DNA from 2 places in the Actinoplanes ianthinogenes genome. Region 2 is predicted to be linked to the other one. Evidence: riboswitches for the same ligand, from Rfam matches in the RefSeq annotation. Region 2 holds a riboswitch; the other holds the start of a gene.
What was found. Region 2 has a riboswitch for cyclic di-GMP ahead of Aiant_RS24715 (hypothetical protein). Riboswitches for the same ligand answer to the same signal wherever they lie in the genome.
Positions count from the first base shown of each region.

Region 1: it holds a riboswitch for cyclic di-GMP, as region 2 does, so the genes downstream of both, Aiant_RS13325 (Calx-beta domain-containing protein) here and Aiant_RS24715 (hypothetical protein) in region 2, are expected to answer to the same signal.

Region 1 covers NZ_AP023356.1:2,955,418-2,964,823, reverse strand. The annotation lists gene Aiant_RS13340 (response regulator) at 1-471, shown strand, start outside; gene phoA (alkaline phosphatase) at 1,078-2,424, opposite strand; gene Aiant_RS13330 (Calx-beta domain-containing protein) at 2,630-6,418, shown strand; cyclic di-GMP riboswitch class I at 6,584-6,662, shown strand; gene Aiant_RS13325 (Calx-beta domain-containing protein) at 6,723-9,406, shown strand, end outside.
Region 2 covers NZ_AP023356.1:5,442,433-5,451,838, reverse strand. The annotation lists gene Aiant_RS24735 (roadblock/LC7 domain-containing protein) at 1-238, opposite strand, end outside; gene Aiant_RS24730 (sensor histidine kinase) at 250-2,952, opposite strand; gene Aiant_RS24725 (hypothetical protein) at 3,495-4,904, shown strand; gene Aiant_RS24720 (ribonuclease domain-containing protein) at 5,017-5,445, shown strand; cyclic di-GMP riboswitch class I at 5,700-5,774, shown strand; gene Aiant_RS24715 (hypothetical protein) at 5,807-6,220, shown strand; gene Aiant_RS24710 (DUF5305 family protein) at 6,421-9,406, shown strand, end outside.

The DNA.
Region 1 (9,406 bases), 2.5 Mb from region 2:
ATCGTCCTGATGGACCTGCGGATGCCCGACGCCGACGGGGTCGAGGCGACCGGCCGGATCCTCGCCGCCGACCGCGACATCAAGGTCATGGTCCTGACCACCTACGAGTCCGACCGCGACATCCTGCGCGCCATCGAGGCCGGCGCCAGCGGCTATCTGCTCAAGGACGCCTCCCCGGCGGAACTGGCCGACGCCGTCCGCGCCGCCGCCCGGGGCGAGACGGTGCTCGCGCCCAGCGTGGCGTCCACCCTGGTCCGTCAGGTCCGCAGCCCGGCCCCGCCGGCCCTGTCCGCCCGCGAGACCGAGGTGCTCAAACTGGTCGCGGCCGGCCACACCAACGCCGACATCGGCAAGCGCCTGTTCATCTCCGAGGCCACGGTGAAGACGCACCTGCTCCGAGTCTTCAACAAGCTCGACGTCGCCGACCGCACCGCCGCCGTGACGACCGCCATGCGCCACGGCCTGCTGTAGCGGGCTGGTGCTCCGGGCCCTGTCCGGGGCCTCGATAGGGCCGTGTGCGCCAGCCCGACAAACCCGGCTGGTGCTCCGGGCCCTGTCCGGGGCTCCGATGGGGCCGTGGGCGCCAGCTCGACAACCTGGGCTGGTGCTCCGGGCCCTATCGAGGGCTTCGGTGGGGCCGTGGGTGCCAGCTCGACAACCTGGGCTGGTGCTCCGGGCCCTATCGAGGGCTTCGGTGGGGCCGTGGGGGCCAGCTCGACAATCCGGGCTGGTGCTCCGGGCCCTATCCGGGGCTTCGGTAGGGCCGTGGGCGCCAGCTCGACAACCCGGGCTGGGCCTGGTGGCCCTATGCCCGACCGGGATGGGGCCGTGGGCGCCAGCCGGGGGTGGGGGCGCGCCGCGACGGCGAGTTGCGTCGGTTTTGATCTCCGGAACCACCCGCGGACAATGAAGGAGACGGCGATCGCTCTGGACGCGCCAGCGGCCAGATCGCCGTCTCCGGCCCGCGCGGGAGCATGCGGTCCGTACCCCCCAGGGCGCGCGTACACCAAGAATTTGATCTTGGGGTGGAAGAACGCGAGGACCGAATCTCTGGCCCTCGCGTCGTTCGCGCAGAAACTAACGAATGCCGAGGGCTCGCTTCATCGTGAAGAAGAGGTCCGTCTGGTTGGTGACGCCGAGGACGTTGGCGGCCTGCGGGCCGCCCGCGGCGATCCGGACCTCGGTGCCGGTGTGCTGCTGCGAGCCGGTGATCTCGGCGGTGGCGTAACTGATCGTCATGTTCGCGTTGTCGTGCGTGATCAGCGTGGCGGTGTAACCGAGCGTGGCGGCCTCGACGATCTGGCTGGTGTGGCCGTGGTCGGCGGTGACGACGACCAGGGTGTCGGGGTTCCGCTTCTGGTAGTCGAGCGCCTTCTTGACCGCGAGGTCGAAGCCGACCGTCTCGCCGATCTGCCCGCACGGGTTCGCGGCGTGGTCCTGCTTGTCGATCGAGGCGCCCTCGATCTGGAGGAAGAAGCCGTTCTTGCGGTGCCGGGTCTGCTTGTCCAGCACGTCCAGCGCCTTGGTGGTCATGTCCACCAGGTGCGGCTGGGTGGCGGTGCGGGCGGTGTTCCCGGCGCACCTGGACGGTGCGGTGCCGGTCCGGGTCGGGGCCGGGCCGACCCACTCCAGGTCCATGTTGTTCTTGGCGAAGGCGCCCAGGATCGGGGCGTCCGGGGACGCCTTGGCGAGGCCGTCGGCGTCGGTGACGATCTGGTAGCCGGCCGCCTTCGCCTGATCGGTAACGGTCTTGCCCTGGAACGGACCGGCCTGCACGACCTGGTCGAAGTACTGCTTGCCGCCGCCCAGCAGGACGTCCGGCCGGGTCTGCACGAGCTGCTCGGCGATCGAGCCGGCGCCGCCGTTGACCTTGTCGTTGACCGCGCACGCGGTCATCGACTGCGGGCCCTTGCAGCCGCGGTCGACCACGTGCGAGCCGAGCACGGCCGGGGTGGCGTCCTGCAGTTCGGCGGTGGTCACGTCGCCGGTGCGGTAGCCGGCCTTCTTCGCCAGCTCCAGGATGGTCGGGAGCGGCTTGCCGTCGGGGAGCACCGAGATCGCGCCGTTGTAGGTCTTGTGGCCGGTGGCCCAGCCGGTGCCGGACGCGGCCGAATCGGTCACGTACTCGGGCAGCGACGGGTTGTCCTTCTGCACGGCGTAGGTGGTGTACGCGCCGGTCAGCGGCAGCGTGTCCATGGCCAGGCGGCCGTTCGCGCCGACCTGGTAGTTGCGGGCGATGGTGATCTCGCTGTCGCCCATGCCGTCACCGATGAGCAGGATGACGTTGCGCGCGGTGCCGCCCTGGATGGCGTGCTTGGCCGCCCGGGTGTTGTCGTGGTGCGAGTCGCCCGCCATCGCCATGGACGGAACGGCCACGACCGCGATCGCGGCGGCGGCCAAGGCTGCGCGTCCTCGGATATTCATACGTGCGCACTCCCTTATGCGTGGTGATCGGCCTCAGGTCATCAGCTCCCGGCGTCCGGGAGGTGTCCGGCGGGTGCTGAATCGGACAACAAGGCACTACGGATGATCGATGAACGCGGGAAACGGTGAATGCCGGACAAGGCGGTGCCCGAGCGGCCACAATCATTGCGGCGAGACGTGTTTCCGCAGCTCAGAGGTGGTACAGATGCGTTTTCAGATTCCGCCCCGGCTGTGGTCGCCGGCGAGGTTCCGGAAGGCTCTGGTGGCCGCGGTGGCGGCGGGACTGGGGTCGGTCTTCGTGGCCGGGGTGCCCGCATCAGCCGACGGCGAGCCCACCGTGATGACCGGATGGGTGGAGGGATTCGCCGAAGGTGAGGCCGGCACGCACACCGAGACCCTGGCGATCACCACGGACCCGCCTCCGGCCGAACCGGTCAACCTGCACGTCTCCGTCGAGGAAGACGCCAACGCGGCCGACAACGGGGGACGTGGCCACGCGACCGCGGGAGTCGACTTCGAGCCGGTCGAGACCGACGTGCTCTACGACCCCGACTCCGAGACCGGCGCGGCGTTCGTCGAGGTGACGATCCACGGAGATGCCGTCTTCGAGGGCATGGAGACGTTCACCGTGGTGGTCGGCGGGGAGCCGCATCAGGTCCTGCTCCCGGACGACGAGGAGCCGCCGCTTCTGCCGGTGGGATTCGACGAGAAGGAGGGCTCGACCGTCGATCTCAGCGCCACGGTGAACGAGCCGGTCGACGCGCCCACCCCGTTCTTCGCGCAGGTGATCCCGGACGCGTTCCCGGACGAGGGGGACACCGCGGAGGTGGACGACTTCGACGACGCGGGCCTGGTGAAGTCCGGAACGGTCAACCCCGGGGACACCAGCATCGATCTGGGCTCGATCGACCTGAAGATCGACCGGACCGACGAGTTCACCGAGCGGGTCGTGATCGTCGTCGGGCTCGGCCAGCCGCAGGACGGTCTGGCTTTCGGCGTGGCCGCGACGATCCAGGACGCCGACGACGACCTGCCCCCGAGGATCGTGGCGAACCCGCCCGGGGACATGTCGATGCGGGAGGGCGCCTTCTACGACGTTCCGTTCCACCTGGAGTTCGGCTACGAAGGCAACATGGCCGCGCGTACCGAGAAGCCGGTGTCGGCGAGCTGGACGATGAGCTCGGCGGACGCCACCCTGGACGCCGATTACGACGGCCCGGCCGAGGGCACGGTGGACTTCGACCCGGGTTCGGGTGAGGGAAGCGTTCACTTCGGCACCGTCAACGACGGGGACTTCGAGTCGGACGAGCACGTCAGCCTCAGCCTGCACGACCCGGTGAACGCGAGCGAGATCGCCGGGAGCCCGATCACGCTGACCATCACCGACGACGAGAGCTATGTGCCGCCCGCGTTCTCGATGACCTCCGAGGTCTCGGCCACCGAGGGCCAGGCGGAGACCGCGAAGTTCACCGTCACGCTCGACGAGACGCAGTCGGAGGACGCCTACTTCAACGTCTTCGTGCGGGAGGGAAGCGCCGGCGCCGGCGACTTCGGCCCGGTGGACGAGAAACTGCTGATCGAGGCCGGTGACCGCACCGCGACGGTCGAGGTGCCGATCCTCGACGACTCCGCGTACGAGAGCACCGAGCAGGCGACCGTCGAGGTGGTGCTGGACGGGGACGAGTCCGGCCCGACCGGGACCCTGTCCATCGACGACGACGACCCGGTGCCGACCCTCACGCTGAACACGGTGACGGGCGCCGAGGGCGGGACGGTCGACGTGATGGCGACCCCGACCGGCGTGGCCCAGGACGATCTGACCTATGCGGTGACGCTGACCGGCGACGGGGCGAGCCCGGCGGAGGCGGAGGACTACAGCGCCGACTCCGGTCCGGTGGAGCTGCCGGCCGGCACCACCGAGCCGGTGCGGCTGCGGCAGATCTCGCTGCTCAACGACACGATCGACGAGCCCGCGGAGTCCCTGAAGGCGACCGTGACCAACGAGTCCGTGGAGGGCGTCGACCCGGTCAGCACCCACTACACGATCACCGACGACCCGGCGGACCTTCCGCCCACGGTCTCGCTCGGCAGCACGACCGCGGTCGAGGGCGGCGGCTTCGCCGAGGTGCCGGTCGACCTGTCCTTCGCCGGGGCCAACGGCGCCACCTCGACCGAGCAGTCCGTGTCGGTCGGCTACGAACTCCTTCCCGGCACCGCGACCGCCGCTGACTTCGGCCCGTCGGCCAGCGCCAACCCGCTGGTCCTGCCGCCCGGCACCACGCACGGGTCGATCCAGGTGCCGATCGTCGACGACGCGAGCCGCGAGCCGATGGAGTCGTTCTACGCGCGGACGACCGGTGTCACCCCGACCGGCGCGACCCTCGGCAGCGAGATCGGGACCGTGACGATCCGGGAGAGCGACCAGGACCAGCCGCGGCCGACCTTCTCGATCAGCGGCGACACCCGTGTCGCGGAGGGTGGCACGGCCACCTTCAAGATCGTGCTCAGCAAGGCGGCCGATGCCGACGTCGACCTGACCGTGGCGATGCGGCCCGGCACCGCGACGGCGGCCGGGAACGACGAGGGCGAGCAGGACTACGGGCTGCCGGTCGCGACCGTGCGGATCCCGCAGGGCGGCGTCAGCGCGACGGTCGAGGTGCCGATCCGGCAGGACTCCGTCTACGAGGGGGACGAGTCCGCACAGCTCATCGTCCAGCTCGCCACCGGCGAGGACGACGCCGCCGGGGATCCGCAGCAGGTGGACCTGACGATCGTGGACGACGACCCCAAGGTGCAGATCGTCCTTGACCCGGCCGCGACCGCGGTCACCGAGGGGGACACCGTCAAGCTGTCCGGACAGGTCAAGGGGGTGGCGCAGCGGGACGTGACCTTCGACCGCCCGGTGATCGCGGCCTCCGCCGAGATCGCCGACTACGAGCTGAGCGACCCGGACACGGTCGTCCCCGGCGGCACGGCCAGCGGCACCAAGATCAATCTGGGCACGATCCACTTCAACCGGGATGCCACCGACGAGGACACCGAGGCGATCAAGCTGTCCTTCGGCGGCAACGTGCTGACCTTCCAGGTCGCCGACGACCCGAAGGACGTCGCGCCGAAGGTGACCATCGACGACACCTCGCTCGGCGAGGGCGACGGCGCCGCCGAGCTGACCGTCTCCCTGGTCTTCAGCGGCGAGACCAGGGCCACCGAGCGGACCATCACGGTGCCGTGGCAGACGGTCGACGGGACGGCCGACGCCGGCAAGGACTACACCAAGTCGAGCGGCCAGCTGACGCTGACACCGCCGCTCTCGGTGGGCACGATCCGCGTGCCGGTCCTGGCCGACACCCGGGACGAGGCCGATCAGACCTTTACGGTACGGCTGGGAGCACCGTCGCCGGCCGACGTCGCACTGGCGAAACCGGCCGGCAAGGTCACCATCGAGGACGACGACAAGCCGAAGGCGCCCACGCTGACCGCGCCGGCCGGTATCTCCGGTGTCGGCCGGGTGGAGCTGACCGGCTTCGCCGGGGCGAACGCCAAGGTGGAGCTGCTCAGCGCGGTGGGCACGTCCGGCGGATCGTTCCGGACGGTGCTGACGACCAAGGCGGACGACGACGGGGCGTACCAGTTCACGCCCAACTTCGCTCTCGGGTACCGGGTGATGACCAGGGCGAACGGGTTGACCTCGCCGGTGCGTACGGTCCAGGTCAAGCAGGATCCGACGCTGACCGTGGTGTCCGCGAAGCGGAACGTGACCTTCTCGGTCAAGGGCGACCCGGACGAACCGGGCCAGCGGGTGATCATCCAGCGGCAGGTGTCCGGTGACTGGCGTGAGGCCGACACCGGCGAGCTGAACGGCGCGGGGAAGTTCACCACCACGCTGAAGTCGCTGAAGCCGGGCACGTACGTGTTCCGGGCGGTGATCGCGTCGTCGCCCTCGATCGGGGTCGTCTCCGGAGCGTCGGACTCGGTGACGGTCAAGATCAAGTAGTCGCTCCGGGCGGTGAAGGATCCTTCGCCGAAAAAGGCGTTCCGCCAAAAAGGCCCCGATTTGCCGGTTAGATTACGGATGGCTCCGCCTCACGTGGCTCTGTCGTCCCGTGTTTGCGCTGCTGAGGGCCGGTTCACCCGGCACCCCGACCGCCCCAAGGTGCGGTACCCGAAAAGGCAACCTCGTCCCGCGACGAGGACGCGAAGCCAGGGGCCTCCCCGCTGGAGGTAGCCCAGCCGCCGAAGGAGACAGGAAGAGAATGCGTCATCGACCAATCCAAACGGCGTCGCACGAGCGAGTGCCGTTGACACTCTGGGGACCCAAGCGGATCCGGACAGTTCTGGCGACGGTCGCTGCCGCCGCGGCGGGCCTGGTGCCGGCCATGATGGTGCCGACGCCGGCGCTGGCGGCCAACCCGTCGTCGGTCGACAACCTGACCATCAGCGATGCCGGGAACTGGGAAGGCAGCAAGGTCACCTTCACCGTGACCTATGCCGGGTCGGCGCCCGGTGACTTCACCTTCAGCACGGCGGATATCGCTGGGCAGGCGACCGGCGTCGCCAGCTTCTCCAACAGCGGTGCCGACGACCTTCAGGACTACATCTCCACGCCGAGCCGCACCAGCATCACCTTCCCGGGAACCGCGGCGAGCACCAACAACACGGTCACCGTCACGGTGGATACGCAGAAGGACGCGGGCACCACCGACGAGACGTTCAGTCTGGTGGCCACGGACACCCTGTCGAACACCAAGTCGGCGACCGGGACGATCTGGGCGGCGTCCAGTTACCCGACGTTCGCGCTGTCGCCGTCGACCTCGACCGTTGCGGAGACCGCGACCAAGGACGCCGGGGGGAACCCGGTGCAGAAGACGGTGACTGTCACCGCCACTCTCACCGCTCCACTGGCACACGACATCTCCATCCCGGTGTCCACGGCCAACGGTGACAACGCGGACCCGCTGAAGGACGCGGTCTCCACGGGCGGTGTCCTGCGCGACTACGACGCCCTTCCGTCGACCGCGATGATCACGATCCCCGCGTACACCTACACGGGTAGCACCACGGTCCAGCTCTACGACGACAACGTCGACGAGACGGACGCCGCAGGGCAGTTCTTCTGGGTCAAGGCGGCCGCGACCCCGGTCCTTCTGTCGACCACTCCCAGCACGACCGACAAAGCGAAGATCACGATCACCGACGACGACGCCACACCGGTGGCGACGATCGGTGACGCGGCGGCGGCGGTGACCGAGGGGGGCGCGCTCAACTTCCCGGTGACTCTGGACCGGCCGTCGGACGCGACGAACCTGGTTGTCGGCTACTACTCGGCGGACGGGACGACCACGACCGACTCGACGGCGGCGACCGCCTCGGCGGACATCACCACCCCGGGCACCAGCGGCAGCCCCAACACGGCGACGATTCCCGCCTACGCCACGACCCGGACGATCGCGGTCCCGACTGTCGACGATGCGACCTTCGAGGGCACCGAGAACGTCAAGGAGATCCTCACCAGCACCAGTACGGTGGGCGTCACGATCGGCACGAAGTCGACCGGCGTCGGCACGATCAAGGACAACGACGCGGGCCCGGCGGTCACCCTCACCACCGTGACCACGGTTCCCGGTGACCCGCTCCCGGAGGGTGACTCCGGTGAGAAGGTGCAGAAGATCAAGGTGACGGTGGCCTCCAGCCCCTCCACCAACCCGGTTCCGGTGAAGATCGACTGGGCGACCAAGGACGGGACCGCCACGGCGGGCTCGGACTACAAGGCCGCCTCGGGCAGCTTCACCATCCCGGCCGGCACCACCCTGGCCGACTGGTACGGGGAGATCCCGATCACGGTCTACGGCGACACGGTGAAGGAGGGCACCGAGAACTTCACCATCGACGTCACCAGCTCGACCAGCACCATCGGCGCGGTGAGCAGCAGCCCCAGCCCCATCACCATCACCGAGTCGGGTGAGGCGGACGCCAAGCCGACGTTCAACGTCGGCGACGTCTCGGTGGCCGAGGGCAACAGCGGCACGACGCTGGCCAAGGTCCCGATCGTGATGACCGGCGCCTCGCCGACGGACACGGTCTTCACCACCACGTTCCACGACGGCAGCGCGATCACCGGCGGCACGGCGGCGGGTGACAACGACTACACCCCGCCGACCGACAGCACGGTGACGATCAAGGCCGGCGACAAGACCGGGTGGCTGAGCATCCCGATCAACGCGGACACCACGTTCGAACGTGACCAGGTCTTCAGCGTCGACGTGACCACCCTGAGCGGCAACGTCACCTACCTAAACACGCCGGATGTGCAGCACACCGCCCGGGTGACGATCGGCAACGACGACACGCAGCCGACGATCACGTTCAACTCGAGCAACGCGACCGAGGGCCAGCCGGTCACGGTCACCGGCAAGGTTGTCGGCGTCTCCGAGTACGCGTACAGCGTGGGTCTGACCATCGGCGGATCGGAGAAGGACCCGGCGACGGCGGGCACCGACTTCAAGGCGCCGGACGCCCTCACGGGCACGAGGATCGCGGTGCCCCGCGGTTACTCCGGAGCGCTGACCGACATCCCGACCGTCGGCGGCAGCTACACCTGGAACGTCACCACGCTCGACGACCTCATCGACGAGCCGACCGAGGGCTTCACGGTCACCGCGAACGAGACCACCGCGACCGGATTCACCCCGGCCTCCGGTACCTACAAGATCGCGGACGACCCGCTGGACCTGCCGCCGGCCGTGTCCGTCGGCGACGTGACGGTCAACGAGAAGGACGGCAACGCCGAGGTGCCGGTCAACCTGGCCTTCACCGGTGACGCGACCTCGACCGTGCAGAGCGTCACGATCCCGTACTACACGGCGGACGGTACGGCCAAGGCCGGCAAGGACTACACCCTGACCAAGGGCACGCTGACGGTGGCGCCCGGCACGATGACCGGGACCATCAAGGTTCCGATCATCAACGACGCGGAGATGGAGCC
Region 2 (9,406 bases):
GATAGCCGCTGTCCATTTCGATGATGGTCTGCATCACCTTCCCGGCGGTGAACATCCGGGACGCGCCGTCGGTCAGGCTGACCACCCCGGAGGTGATCGCGGCCAGCTGGTCCGCCCGGTCCGCTGGCAGATCCCGCGAGGATGCCAGCAACAACCCGTCGGCGGAGACCGCCACCACGTGCGCGATGCCCGCGATGCTGTCGGCGAAATTGTTGAGCAGCCAGCCCATGTCCTGCATGGTGGGCCTGATCACTGATCGTTCTCCTTAGGAGCCTGGTCGGCGGAACCGTCGGTCCGCCCGCGCAGCACCCCACTGGTGTATGCGGAGAGAAGCCCGCGTACGTCGTCGGGGCTGCGACGATTCTGTGCCCGGGGCTTCTCCAGCACCCCGCCCGGGACGAGTTGCGCCTGCGGGATCCTTTTCGGCAGGCCGGAGCGGGTGGTGCCGGCGTCCTTGGGGGCGGCGGCGGCCATCGCGCGTTCCCAGCCCTCGTCGGCGGCGGTCCGCCAGCGATCGTCGTCGTCGGGGGCGGGGCGGGGTCGGGGGACCTGGTGCGGCGGCGCCGGCGGGGGCGCGGGGGGCGCCGGGGCCGGCGGGGTGCTCGCGGGGATCGCCGAGACCGGCGCCGGGGCGTATCCGGCGGTCGGCATGCCCTGCATCTCCGGCAGTTCCGACTCGGCGGCGAACCAGGTGTGCTGCATCTCCATGTGGATCGAGGCCGGCTGCGCCGGAACCGGTCGCGCCGAAGCCGGCGGGAACAGCGGGGCGGATACCGGATCCACAGTGGGCTTGGGCACCCGGGTCGGCAGCGGCGGACGGTCCGGGGTCGGCCTCAGGTCCAGCTCGGCGGGCTGCTCCGCGGCCGGTGGCGCCCAGCGCGGCGTACCCGACGCCGGCATCGGCGCGGACCGCACCGGCATCCGGATCTCCGGGGTACGCCCACCACCCGCGACCGGCTGCGGCGCCGGACCGGGCCGGGTCCAGCTCGCCGCCCGCCCGGGAGCCGCCGGCGCCCCGGGCAGCACCACGATGTCGGCCGGCAGGGTCACCTCGGCGACCGTCCCGCCCTCCCGGCTGGGCAGCAGTCGCACCCCGATGCCGTGCCGGGCCGCGAGCCGGGCGATCACCGCGAACCCCATCAGCCGGAAGGCGCTGGCGTCGACCTCGGCCGGCTCGGTCAGCCGCCGGTTGATCTGTTCCAGCTGCTCCGGGGTGATGCCCAGGCCGCGGTCCTCGATCTGGAGCACCGCGTGGTCGCCGGACCGCCGCCCGTGCGCCACCACCAGGGTGGTCGGCGGGGAGAACCGGGTGGCGTTGTCGAGCAGCTCGGCGACCAGCCGGACCACGTCGTTGACCGCGGCCGCGGCCACCGAGACGTCGGTGTCGATGGCGCCGAACTCGATCCGGTGATACATCTCCACTTCGGACTGTGCGGCCCGCAGCGCGTCGATCAGCAGCGCGTCCTCGCGGCGCGGGGTGCCCACGTCGGCGCCGGCCAGCACCAGCAGGTTCTCGTCGTTGCGGCGCATCCGGGTGGCGAGGTGGTCCAGGTCGAAGAGCTTGGCCAGCCGCTTCGGGTCCTCCTCGGTGCGCTCGATGTGGTCCAGTTCGCCGATCATCCGGTCGACCAGCGCCTGACTGCGCCGGGCCAGGCTGAGGAACATCGCGGAGACGCTGGTGCGCAGCGCGGCCTGCTCGGCGGCGACCCGGATGGCCTCCCGGTGCACCATGTTGAACGCCTCGGCGACCTGCCCGAACTCGTCCCGCTCGGCGAGCCGGATCGGGTCCCGGGTCTGCGCGATGACCCGGTCGACGCCGCCCTCGCCGAGGCTGTCCACGTCCTGCAACCGGTGCACCGCGTCGGGCAGGTCCCGGTTGGCCACCGCGAGCGCGCCCTCCCGGAGCCGGCGGACCGACAGGTGCAGGGTGCGGGCCAGATAGACGCCGAGCGCGATGGCGGCGAGCAGGACCAGCAGCACCACCACGAACTCGGCGGTGGCGCGCCGGGCGGTGCCGGCGCTGTCGTCCTTGGCGACCCGCACGACGTCCGCCTCCAGCCCGAGGCCGGTGGTCCGCAGCCGGTCGAGGACCTTTCCGTACGTCTCGGTCAGGTCGGCGACCTCCACCGCCGCGGGCCCGGTCAGCCGGGTGACCAGGCTGTCCGCCTGGGCCACCGTGGCGTCCGCGAGGGTGGCCTCGATCCGGCTGGTCTGGTCGGCGGTGGCGATCTGCCGGAAGTCGTCGAGCGCCTCCTGCCGGGCCGCCTGCGCGCCGATCAGCTCCTGCTGCCACGTTCCGCTGAGCAGGCCGGTCATCTTGACCGTGTACGCGGCCGCCTCCTGGTCGGCGGCGGCCGCCTCGATCCGGCTGTACGCGGCGAGCGCGCGCAGCCCGTCGGCGACCATGCCGGGCTCGGCGACCTGGCTCAGCGACTCGTCATAATCGGACAAGCCGTCGAGGATCACGCCGTACCGCTGGACCGCGGTGGCCATCGTCAGCTTCTCCCGGGCGGACACCTCGTCGCGGGTGTCGGGCAGCGCGGCGAGCCGGTCCTGGATCAGCTGGAGCCGGTCACGGACCCGGGCCGGCACCTCGTCGGCCGCGCCGCGGTGCGCGCGGAACGTCTGGATCTGCGCGTCGACCGCCGCCGACACCTGCCGGTACGCGTCCGGTGACGTCTTCGGCGCGGCCAGGTAGGCGGCCGCCGCCATCCGTTCCCGGTGCAGGAGCCGGGCCAGTTCGGAGACGTCGTTGCCGAGCACGGTGAGGTCGGCGACCCGGCCGGCGTCGGTGGCCCGGCCGCGGACGTCCGTCAGGCGTACCGAGGCCAGGACCAGCACCGCGGTGATCGGGATGATCAGCAGGCCGGCGAGCTTGGCGCGGATGCCCGCGTCCCGGAGCCGGGCGAAAGGACCACGTCGCACAGCCAGGGCCGAGGATCCCGTGCTCACGACATCTCCTTCGCGGACGCCGGCGCGATGCCGTTCGAGGTGTGCGGTCCGGCCCCGTCCGATGCCCGCAGCAAGGTCCGTGCCGAATGCGGCACGGCGGCGATTTCATCAGAACCCCGGGCGGTTTGGGAAGCCTGGAACCTCCCGGAAACCGACCGCCTGTCCGAGTGACAACCGCACTCGCGAGCGCGTCCCGCGCATCGCCGATGCGTTGACGTGCACGAATGTCTCATCGGCGGCAGCCCGCGCGGTCACGGCCACCGAACACCATCACGATTCCAACCACTATGTGAGAGCCCCGTCCCGCCCGCTGACCGAATCATGGCTTCTGAGCAGGGCTCTCACGTTCGCAAGGATTGACACGACGCGACGGACTCGTTGTCCGTGCCGGACAGTGTCCACTCTGGAGGATAGAAATGGCAACTCGCCGTTACGTCGCCCTGACGACACGGAGAGTGACTGCAATTCTCAGACTTTAGGCTGTCTTAAGAAGCCGACTCCCCACTGGCGGATCGGCCACCGCATTCCGTAACGTGCCCGGCATGGCATTTCGGAGCTGGGTGAAGTTGCTGGCCACCACCGCCACGGCAGCAGCGGTGATCGGAGCCGGCCAACTCGGCATCGCCTACGGACTCGGCATCGTGCGACTGGACCGGGTGCTCGACATCACTGCGCGTAACAATTGGACCGCGCAGCTCGCCTGGGTCGCCTGGATCACCACGACCGCCGCGGCGCTCGGCGCCCTGATCGCCACCGGCATGCGCCCGCGCTGGCGGCCCCGTCCGGTCGGCCCGGGCGGCGCCCTCGCGATGGGCATCGCGGCCGGCGTCGGCGCGCTGGCCGTCCTCCCCCTGACCATGCAGCCGGCCCGGGCCGCGCAGGTCGCCGGCGTGCAGCCGGTCTTCGTGATCGGCGCCGCCGTCGGGCTCGGCGCGGCGGCCGGCATCTTCGCCGCGTGGGCCACCGCCGCCAAGCCGGTCGCCCGCTGGAGCGCGGCGACGCTGAGCGTGCTGATCTGGCTGGTCGCGCTGATCTCGATCGGCCCGTCGCTGCTGCCCGGCCGCACCCCGATCGCGATCCGGCTGGGCGTGCTCAACGGCAGCCTGATCCCGCCCGCCGTCGCCGGGCACACCGCGTTCCTCACCATGCCGACGCTGGCGCTGCTCGCCGGCCTGGTGGTCGGCTGGGTCGCCCGCGGGCGCAAGCTGTCCACCCTCGCCGTCGGCCTGTCCGGGCTGGCCGGCCCGGCGCTGCTGACCATGGCGTACCTGATCTCCGGCCCGGAGACCGGCGGCACCGGCTTCCAGTCGGACCCGTACTGGGCCGCGATGACCGCGTGCGGCGCCGGCGTGCTCGGCTCGGTGCTGGCCGCGATCGTCCGCAGCGCCCCGGGCACCGACACCGCGGCCGAGACCGCCGCCGACCCGGCACCGGCGCCGCTGCCGAAGCGGGACGCCCCGGCGGCGTCGGCGATCGCGCAGGCCGCGGCGGCCGCCGCGCAGCGCCCCGAGGAGCAGTTGCGGCCGTCCGACACCGGGGTGCTCCCGGTCCCCGGCACGCCGAACAACCCGTTCTCGGCCGGCACCGGCAGCCCGTTCCGGTCCGGCGCGCCGTTCCCGGCCGAGCCGATCCCGACCCAGGCCCGCCCGCAGGCGCCCGCACCGACGCAGACCGCGCCGCAGGCGCCGCCGCCCGGCAACCCGCCGCGCTTCTCCGGCCAGCAGCCGAAGCCCGCCCCCGGTGGACGGAGCGGCTGGCGGTCCCAGCGCTCGTCCGCCCCCGCACCGGCTCCGGCGCCGGCCGCGGAGCGGTTCGACGGGTTCGCCGCGGGCCAGCCGGTCACCGCGTCGCACGGGCCGCTCGTGGAGCCCACGTCGATCAGCGGACCGGCCCGCCGACCAGGATCGGAAACGGACTATGTCGATTGGGTAAGCGGGCTCGGCGGGCAGTAAAACATTCGTAAACTCCGATGAAATGATGCGGTCGGGAGGTACCGCGGCGCGGCTCGGACAGTAACGATGGCCGATATCCGAGCCCCATCCCCCGACGCATCGGAGTCCGACCATGAGCCGTCCCCTGCCCCGCGTCCGCAAACTGCTCCTCAGCCTGGCCCTCATCGTCGGCCTGGCCGGCACCGCGCTCGTCGCCCCCGCCGTGGTCGCCCCGACGCACACCGCGGCCGCGCAGGCCGCCGTCTACTCGTCGTGCACGATCAGCCGCTGCTCGGCCGCCCGCACGGCGTACACCGGCTGGCAGTCGCTCGGCTGGCCGCTCAGCTCCGGCTGGTACTCCTGGCCGTACGGCAACTACAACTACACCGGTGGCACCTTCCAGAACCGCGAGGGCTACCTGCCGTCGGCCACCTACAACGAATACGACGTGTACTCCCGCGCGAAGGGCGCCTCGCGCGACGCGTACCGCATCGTGGTCAATCGCAGCACCAAGGTCGCGTACTTCACCCCGGATCACTACGTGACCTTCTACAAACTCTGACCCCATTTTTCGTACGCCCTGAGCACGTCCCGTGGCAGCCGTCTCCGAACGGCTGCCACGCCGCTTTCCCACCCGCTTCGGCGGCGGTGTCGCATTTCCCGCCCCCATTGGCAACCGCCGAGCACCCGTTAGCACCCGAGGCCCGCTAAGGCAGAAGTTTCCAAAAAGTCTGAGTGGCCGAAGTCGCTGCCAATGCTTACCCGCTCCCCGCCGCAGCCGAATCAACCTGCTGCCAGGGGATAACGAAGTCCGCTCGGCGAGAAGGGCAAACCCGGCGCGAGCCGGGGACGCAAAGCCACAGGACCCACGAGGTCGGCTGGGCTACCACCGAACGAACAGGGGAACGATTCATATGCGCGCAATGCTTCAGCTCATGGGTGGTGTCGCCGTTGCCGGTGCCGTTGCTGCCGGCAGCACCGCCTTCACCGCGAACGGCATCAGCGTCACCAACCTTCCTTCCCAGATCGTCGCGGGCGGCGAGACGGCCAGCATCAGCGTCGTCGGCGCATCGCTGGAGAACATCCAGATCGTCAATGACGTCTCTGCGCCGACCGAGTACGCCGCCATCAAGCTGACGCTCAAGGACGACACCACCGCCGCGCTCACGTCCGGCACCGTCAAGGTGAAGGTCACCGGCACCACTGGAACTAGCGCGCCGACGGGTGCCGGAAGCCCGGTGACCTGCACTCACACGAGCGCCGGCGTCTGGAACTGCCCGGCGGGCTCGAGCAAGACCTGGACCGCCATTTCGGCGCTTGCGGTCACCGTGTCGTAGTAATCTGCCCGAGCGGAGGGACCTGATCTCTCGGAATCTCCAGCTCTCGGAGCACTTACGTTTCTGACGGAGTCGTCATACAGCGTAATGTCAGACGTCTGGCCATGGCCGTCATCCTAGGGATGGCGGCCATTGGCACATGGGCCGTAAGTACACACCGAATCTCATACGTCATCACACACGGGATCAGCATGAATCCCGTGTACTACGCCGGCGATCTGGTCGTGGTCGCCAAATCTGATTCCTACGAAGTAGGGCAGATTGCCGCCTACCATGGTGGAGGCGGGCGAGTCGAGGTGCTTCATCGCATCATCGGCGGCAACGCAGTGACGGGATATGTCTTCAAAGGGGACAACAACCCTAATATCGATGGCGTCAACCCGACCGCTGACCAATTAATTGGCCGTGCGGTGGTTCACATTCCCAAGGGCGGGATCTGGCTCAAGCCCGTGCTCAGCCCCACGGGCCTGGGCATGCTCGGGTTCCTGGTGGTCAGTGGCGGAACGGCCGCAGCCAAGACGCGTAGGGGCATTCCACGCGGATCTCGTAAGAAGAGAGCGAAGGGCATGGCTGGCGGAGGTGGCTCCTGGGCAGCGGCCGTGGTCGTAGTCAAGGCCGTCAGCCGTCTTCATCCCGGCCTCCGACTCCTCGCCCTGCTGACCGCGATGTTCGTGGGCATCGGCTTGATTCTGGGCGTCCTCGGGTGGATGAAGCCGGCCACTCAGTCAACACCGAGCAGGCTGGCAGCCGGTGAGTCGATGACATTCTCGTACTCTGCCAAGGTCAAGCCGTCGGCCGCCTACGACGGAACCGTCGCCTACTCTCCCGATCCGATATACAGAAGCCTTGCCGACTTCGTCGACTTGCAACTGCAATATCGGGGAGACCCAGGTCGGATCAATATCAATGCTCGGCTGTCGTCCGCCGCCGGCTGGCACTCGACGATGCAACTCTCGCAAGCACGGCAATTCTCGGCCGAGCGTTACACCAGTACCGTGCTACTCGACCTCGGTGGCATAGAAGATCGCGTGCAGGATGCGGCCAAGGCAATCGGTGCCGACCTTGGTCAGATCACCATCGTGGTCACGGCACACGTTGAACACAGCGACGGCACTGTCTTCGAGCCCCAGCTGTCCCTCGCGTTCAGCCAGCTTCAACTGGCCCTGACCAATGGGCCCGAGAGTCTGGTGGTCGACGAATCCGGCAAGACCACCGGTGGTGGGGTCTACCCGCGACAGATCAGTGTGCTCGGGCGGGATCTGATGACGGCGGCGGCGGCTCGGACGTATGCGATCCGCCTGCTGCTCATCGCCGTCGTGGGGATCATCGGCATCGGGTTGACCGCTCTGAGGAGTGTGCCGCTGGCTACTCGGGCGCAGATCCAGCGGCGGTACGGGCATCTGCTGGTGCCGATCGAGCCGGTGGGGAAGCAGAGCGAGCCGGTGGTGACGGTGGCTACGTTTCCGGCGCTGGTGAAGTTGGCGGAGAAGTACGGGCAGATGATCCTGACCTGGACCCGGCCGGACGGGGCCGATGACTTCGTGGTCCGGGATGACGGGGTCGTCTATCGGTTCCGGATCGTTCCGGCGCGGCCGGCTGCCGCGAAGCCGCCGCTCTCCGGGATGCCGCATCCCGCGCGTCGTGCGCAGAAGTCGGCCGCCCTCGGCATCGCGTCGGTGATCAACACGCCCGGTCCGGCGGCGGAGGCGTCCGCCGACAAGGTGAAGCCGGTCAAGGAGGCCGCGGCTCACAAGGCCGACCAAGGGGAAGCCTCACCGGCTGCCGAAGCGACGGAGGCGGAAGTCCAGGAGGAGACGGCGCACGTTCCGGAGATCGCTCAGGTTCGGCCGCCGGAGTTGGCTGATCAAAAGCCGACACGAGAGCCTTCCAGCGACCTCGGGTCCGCGGCTGGGCAGGCCGACGAGGTGCCGATTCCCGAGCCGGACCAGCAACCGAAGCCGACGCTTGCCCTGGTCGGCCGGACCGCGAAGCCCGAGCGAGCCACCGAGGTCTCGCCCGTCCCCGAGGAGAATGCCGGGGAGACAACGGCCGCGCGCTCCGCGGAGGATCAGTCGGCCGCTGTCGCGGAAGAGACGGTCGCCGCTGAGGTGACAACGGAGGCTGAAGCCCCGGCCGAACCGGAGACCGCCACTCAGGCAGAGGTCGAGGCCGAACCGGGGACCGCGATCCCGGAGGAAGATGGGACCGGGCCGGAGAGCACAACCCAGGCGGAGGGCGAAGCCGAGGCCGCCACCCCGGTGAAGGAAAAGACCGAGCCGGAGGCCGCCGCCCAGGCGAAAGACGAGACCGAGCCGGAGGCCGCCGCCCAGGCGAAAGACGAGACCGAGCCGGAGGCCGCCGTCCAGGCGAAAGACGAGCCCGAGCAGGAGGCCGCCGTCCAGGCGGAAAAGAAGGCCGAGCCGGACGCTGCCATCACCGAAAACGAAGCCGAGCCGGAGAGCATTCCGGAGCCGGGAGAAGCGCCGAAGGCCGCCGGGACTGCGAGGAAGGCGACGACCTCGACGCGAGCGAAGACCCCGCGAAAGGCCGCGCCGGCGAAGGCCGCAACCGCTCAGGAACATGCCGCCGCACCGGAATCCTCAGAGACGGAAGGTGGCGCGACGGAGCGGCCGGCTCGACGTTCGCCGAGGCGGCGGCAGAAGGTGGCGCCGGAGGCTGAGCCGGTCGAGGACGCACCGAGCGGGACGCCGGCGGTGGAGCTTCGGGCGGCGGCTCCGGACGTACCGAAAGAGGATGTGGCGGAGTCGGCGGCGAACAGCGATGCGGAGCCGGCGAAGACCGCTCCCCGGAAGCGGGCAGCGAGCCGCAAGCCCCGCGCTCGCAAGGCAGCGGCCCCGGAGGCCGGGGCCCAGCCGCAAGCCAAGGCCGACAACGAAACGACCGTCGGGCCCGGGCCGAAAGCCGAGACCGCGAAGACGACCGGGACCACGATCCCCGAGGCCGCCGAACCGGTGGCGGAGACCACGGAGACGACCGGAACCGAGAGCAGGACCGCGGAGACGCCCGAGGCAAAGGGTGACACCGAGGCGGCAGAGGGGAAGAGTGCGCAGGACATGGCAGCGGAGCGGAAGGCGGCCGAGGAGCTCGCCGAGCGGAACCAGGCGCTGGAGCAGGCGATCACCCGCAAGGCCGAGCGGGATCAGGCGGCCGCGGACCGGGCCCGCA